Regions from separate parts of the Alteromonas sp. S167 genome, predicted to be linked through region 1. Evidence: predicted binding sites of a transcription regulator. Region 1 holds the regulator's gene; the other holds the start of a gene.

Region 1 (3,217 bases):
ACCTTGGCCCATGCCTCGTTAATAAAACCTGGGTTAGCGTCTTTTTTCACTGCGAAATCGGGTACCCACCACGAATGGATAACGTCGTCAGACGTGATAAGAAATCGTACTTTTTTACCGGTAGGAATAACTAAGGGGCGATCGACTTCAAGCAGATAGTTATCTGTCTTTTCAAACTTATTTTCTATCTGCTCGCGCTGGGTGGCCAGTAAAGAATAGTATTCAACGTCACTGTCCATGTACTTGTAATGCCACTTCCATTGCGAACCTGTTACCAATACCGTCATGTCCGCTTCAGACACGTCTTCCATGGCAATCAGTGTATTGGCCGCTGGCACCGCCATGAAGATAAGGATAAGGAAAGGCACAACTGTCCATGCAATTTCCACTTTTACGTTCTCATGGAAATTAGCGGGCTTAGCGCCGCGGGATTTTCTGTGAAGATACATAGACGCGAACATCACGCCAAACACCACCACAGCAATACCAACGCAAATGAAGAACATCAGCATATGCAAATCGTACACTTGCCCGCTAATGTCAGTTGCTCCTCGCCGTAGGTTCAATGAAGAGACTTCTTCAGCAGCCTGTTGCGCAGAAAGAAAATGAGAAAATAACAAAAAGGGTAATGCCGCAGCCCCTTTTGCGATGACGTTCGTTAGTTGTTTCACTCAGCACCTCCGTAATGGTAGAACCATTAACGCCAAATGTTCTTGCGCGCTGTCCCTACCAGATGGTTTGCGAACGGTTGACCCACAACTGCAACTTGTAAAACAAATTTAGAGTCATTGTTATTATTTTGTTAATTCCTGACTAATAATTGCGCGATTATTCACTGCCGTCTAGTCTTTTCTATTAAATTTTTAATGAAGTGTTTAAAATTTAATCATTGGTTTCAGCTAGCTATACCGTCCAATAGCAGAAATAAACACAAATGCTGCAAACAAATAACCTTGATTCAAACAACCATTTTGAACATAAGATAATTTTTCACTCTAAATAAAAGCGTTTAAATACAACAATTTAAAACATTGTGGATAGGGAATTAAAACGGCGAGACTTATTATAAAACGCTAAAAAGTGAAATTTTTGTTTCAATGTCGCGGCGGAAAAGAGGGCGTATTAAATTTTTTAACTCAGTTGATCCGTTTGGTCAAAAAACAACCTTGCTTCACAATAGTGCAATCATTAACAAAAGTTTAGGTATAAAAAAAGCGGCTAATAGGCCGCTTTTGGTTGAGTTGGATAAAACTCTACATCCAGTCTGCATTTCTAATTACACCTACAGCAATACCTTCGATAGCAAAAGGCTGTGAGGCTAAGTCCACTTTAATTGGAGAAAACTCTTCGTTTTCGGCATGTAGCAGTACTTCTCTGCCACGTTTTTCAAGGCGTTTAACCGTTACGTCTTCATCAACACGAGCTACCACGACTTGGCCATTGTGAACGTCCGTAGTGCGATGCACTGCGAGTAAGTCACCATCTAAAATACCAATATCTTTCATACTCATGCCGTTAACACGAAGCAAGAAGTCAGCCTGTGGCTGAAACAGTGCAGGATCGACTTTGTAATGCGACTCTACATGCTCTTGCGCAAGAATAGGCTCACCAGCGGCCACTCGGCCAATGAGTGGCAAACCATCTTCTTCTACAGAATCTTCAAGCGGAATATTGAGTTTGATACCTCTAGAGGTGCCCGGCAAAATGTCAATAACACCTTTTCTAGCAAGTGCTTTCAAATGCTCTTCGGCAGCATTAGCAGAACGAAAACCAAGCTGACGGGCAATTTCCGCACGCGTTGGAGGCATTCCCGTTTCTTGCATAGTGGTTTTGATAAGTTCTAAAACTTCGGTTTGTCGAGCTGTTAATGGGCGCATAAAAGACCTGTCTGTTCATACAGTTCCTGTAATTATATACACCTAATACGAAATAACAAGAACTAAGTAACGCTCTCTAAAAAAGCCGTTTTCTTAAACGGCTTTTTTGGTGAATGGTGCCCACTCAATTCTGTCTCGCCCATTAGCTTTAGCGTCATACAAGGCTTGGTCAGCTAAAGACAGCAGCGCACTAAAATCCATATTAAAACCGTCGTCAACAAAGGTTACGCCCATGCTTACCGTTAGTTGCAGTGTGTCTTTTTTATAAGACATTTTTGTAGCGGCTATACGCTTTCGCAATGAGTCTAAACGCTTCTTCGCTTCACGCTCACATTCACCACGAATTACCATGGCAAACTCCTCTCCGCCGAGACGTGCAACAATGTCTCCATCGTTAATTGCATCGCTGATGATATCGGCGGTTTGCTTAAGCGCACAGTCTCCAGCGTCGTGGCCATAGGTATCGTTTACATTTTTAAAGTGGTCGATATCGATGAGTACAACAAAAATACTGCAATGATCTTTCGCCATGTCCTCACATTGCTCAATAAACGCGCGCCGGTTGAATAGCCCCGTAAGCGGGTCTGTCATGGCTAACTTACGCAGTTTTTCCTCTGCTTCGGCCCGAGCTTGCTCTAGGTCTACGGCATAAAACAGCCCTGCAAGAGCGTCTAATAAAGGTTGAAAAAACTCCGCATCCTCGTTGGTGTATGGTGAGAATTTATTCGCAAGTCCAATAATACCCACTACTCTGTCTTTCACTTTTATGGGTAAACCAAGGAACCGACTAATTCTGGGGTGACCTTGTGGCGTTCCTTTAGAAGCAGGATGTGCTCCAGCGGTATTACTAATAACGACCTCGCCCGACGTAATGGCTTGTCCAAATAAGTTGTCAAACGACGAAAAATATAAATTACGCTTTCTATATTCAGCATATTGGGTGAAGCTTTTACTGTCCCATACAATTTCAGAAATTGCATGTATAAAGAGTTTGGGCTGCGTTTCTACGTCTCGCATCTGGCCAATAAAGGCTATTTGGCTGTCTGATATGTCAATTAACTCTGATAAGACCGACTGGCATGCCGCTGTAAGGTCGTTACTTTGTAAATAAGAGGCACGGGTTTTATTTATAAACTGCAGTAACTGGGTTTTCTTTCTCTCGTGAAGGTCATTCTCCATTCGATGAGTTATATCACGGTGAATACCCGCAACACGCACAGGGTTGCCGCCCTCGTCTACTTCAACAATCTTGCCGTAGGTTTCAACCCACACCCACTTCCCACTGCTATGCTTCATTCTAAACGTGGTGTTAAATACTTTTGCTTCACCGCTCAAATGCT
Region 2 (3,217 bases), on a different contig from region 1:
CGCGTCATACCAACATAGCAAAGGCGGCGCTCTTCTTCCATTCTGCCTGGCTCATCGTTGGTCATTTGGCTTGGAAACATGCCTTCTTCAACACCGGCTAAAAACACCAGTGGGAACTCGAGCCCTTTTGCGGTGTGAATAGTCATCATTTGCACAGCGTCTTGGTCAGTGTCGGCCTGTTGCTCGCCAGCTTCTAACGAGGCGTGTGCCAAAAAGGCAGCGAGCGGTGTCATTTCTTCGGCTTCTTCAGGCACGATAAAAGTTTTACATGCAGTTACCAGTTCTTCTAAGTTTTCTAGACGTGCCTGTGCTTTCTCACCGCGCTCTGCCTGATACATAGCGTATAAGCCAGACTGGCGAATGGCTTTATCTGCCTGCTGTTCGAGAGGTTCATCAAGGGTTGCTTGTTCTAGTTCGGTGATAAGCAACACAAAGCTTTGCATTGCATTTAATGCACGGCCCTTAAACCCACCTTCGTTAATAAGCAGCTGACAGGCCTGCCACATCGAGCAATTGTGCATGCGCGCAGTGTCTCGCACTTGAGAAAGGGTTTTCTCACCAATACCTCTGCTTGGTGTATTTACAACACGTTCAAAGGCTGCATCGTCGTGTGGGTGGCTAACCATGCGCATATAGCCCAGCGCGTCTTTTATTTCTTGGCGCTCGAAGAAGCGTAGCCCGCCATAAATACGGTAGGCTAAACCTTCATGCAGCAGCGCCTCTTCCAGCACACGAGACTGGGCGTTGTTGCGATACAAGATAGCAGTATCGCTTAACGCATTGCCTTGATTCAGCCAATCTTTAATTTTAGAGACAATAAAACGCGCTTCATCAAGCTCATTAAAGCCTGCGTAAACTGAAATAAGCTCACCCTGCGCGTCTTCGGTCCACAGCTCTTTGCCTAAACGCCCAGTGTTATTGTCGATAACGGTATTAGCGGCTTTAAGAATATTGCCTGTCGAGCGGTAGTTTTGTTCAAGGCGAATAGTCGCGGGTTCATTGAAGTCTTTAAGGAAATGCTGAATGTTGTCAACATTAGCACCTCGCCAGCCGTAAATAGACTGATCGTCGTCACCCACAATCATAATGTTGTTGTCGCCACCGCTACATAACATGCGAAGCCAAGCGTATTGAATGTTGTTGGTGTCTTGGAATTCGTCAACCAGTACTGCACGGAAACGGCGTTGATAGTGCGCAAGTACCTCTGGGTTTTTCGCCCATAATTCATGAGCGCGAAGTAGCAGTTCGGCAAAGTCTACCAGACCTGAGCGGTCGCAAGCATCTTGATAGGCCGCATATACTTCACGCATGGTTTTTTGAATATGATCGCCGTGGGTTTCAATGTGTTGTGGGCGTAACCCTTCGTCTTTATTGCCGTTGATATACCACTGGATTTGTCGCGGCGCCCAATGTTTTTCATCCAAATTCATGGCTTTTAAAATACGGCGAATTAAGCGGTATTGGTCGTCTGAATCAATAATTTGGAAGTTTTCGGGTAAGTTAGCTTCGGCGTGATGGGCACGCAATAAACGGTGTGCTAAACCGTGGAAAGTACCAATCCACATGTTGTGAAGGCTGCGACCCATCAATGATTCAATACGGCCACGCATTTCTTTTGCGGCCTTGTTGGTGAACGTTACCGCTAAAATAGAAAATGGCGCAATATTTTCTACTTCCATTAGCCACGCTATGCGATGAACAAGAACACGGGTTTTACCACTGCCTGCACCCGCTAAAACAAGTGCGTTTTGCAGTGGCGCTGCTACCGCTTCACGTTGTTTATCGTTTAGCTCGTCTAGCAGTCGAGATACATCCATAGTGTGGCACCTATATATTGAATTTCATTACAGCATGTACGCTTTTCGGCGAGGCCAGTATTATGCCAGCTGCCTGTTAATTTATACAGTCCAGTTTTCAATTGCATGGCTTTGATACATGGTTTTGACTGGAGCTACAGGTAGCTTAGGTAAAACGCGCAAATTGAAATAAGTAATAACGAAACAATTCGATAAGTTGATCGAATTATCGGCTCGAAAGGTACAACTTCGGTATTGCCGCTTAGTATTCTCAGGTACACTTTAGCGTATGCTTGCTGGCTAGTGATACTGATTAAAATTGACGAGAAGCTAGCTGTACATGCACTAAATCAAGCACTAAATAGTAAAAGACAAACTTAAGTTCACTTACTTTGGAACATGCCCATGACCGCACAAGCTATGCCCATTGATTTTTGGTCAACGTTGAAACAAGAAGCGCAAGTTGTCGCAGACAACGAGCCTTTGCTTTCAAGCTACGTTCACGCGAGTGTACTTGCCCATCATAACTTCGAGTCATCGCTGAGTTTTATACTGTCTAACAAAATGGCAGACGACGTTATGCCTGCATTGGCTATTCGTGAAGTATTCGATGAAGCATACTTGCTAGAGCCGGGCATAAGCGAGGCTGCGATGGCCGATATTTTAGCCATTAAAGCACGTGACGCCGCGGTAAATGACTTCCTTACACCGCTATTACATTTCAAAGGGTTTCATGCAGTTCAAGTACATCGTATGGCGCACTACTTGTGGGTACATGGCCGTCATCAATTAGCGCTTTTCCTGCAAAGCCGCAATTCAGCTAGCTTCGGCGTAGACATTCACCCTGCTGCTCGTATCGGCAGTGGCGTTATGTTTGACCATGCTACGGGCATTGTGGTGGGCGAGACCGCAGTAATCGAAGATAATGTATCTATTCTACAAAGCGTTACGCTAGGTGGTACCGGTAATGAGTCTGGCGACCGCCATCCTAAAATAAGGCAGGGCGTGTTAATAGGTGCTGGTGCGAAGATACTAGGTAACATCGAGATTGGCGAAGGCTCAAAAGTAGGGGCCGGAAGTGTGGTATTAGACAATGTGCCAGCCCACGTAACCGTGGTAGGCGTACCTGCGAAGGTTGTAGGCAGACCCATTTGCCAAAGCCCATGCGAGTCGATGCGTCAAAATGTGTTAGAAGACAACCCCGAAGTATAAGTCCTAAAGGCATAGCATTTACTACATCTTTAAGCGCTGTATACGCACGGTAACTCGCACTATCTTCAAGCCAGACTATTGGTCGATAAATTCTATCTGCTAGTTTATAAAAAGAGTAAGTTCACTCAGTGAATCTAGCTTCACATGTGGTAATAATCGCGCGGGTTCACTGTTTAAATTCATGGGTCTGTTACACGCAAACCATGCGG

Evidence for each region. The regulator LexA, encoded in region 1, represses DNA repair genes until DNA is damaged. The targets are predictions, from matches to a motif close to TACTGTATNNNNATACAGTA.
Region 2: the regulator LexA is predicted to act here: its motif matches at 1,889-1,908, upstream of uvrD (DNA helicase II).

Annotation. Positions count from the first base shown of each region.
Region 1 covers NZ_JAZETR010000003.1:280,477-283,693, forward strand. Annotated here, with positions in the region: gene coxB (cytochrome c oxidase subunit II) at 1-671, opposite strand, end outside; gene lexA (transcriptional repressor LexA) at 1,254-1,877, opposite strand; gene V7R35_RS07235 (sensor domain-containing diguanylate cyclase) at 1,971-3,217, opposite strand, start outside.
Region 2 covers NZ_JAZETR010000005.1:131,258-134,474, reverse strand. Annotated here, with positions in the region: gene uvrD (DNA helicase II) at 1-1,817, opposite strand, end outside; gene cysE (serine O-acetyltransferase) at 2,202-3,008, shown strand; gene V7R35_RS09650 (HAD-IA family hydrolase) at 3,108-3,217, opposite strand, start outside.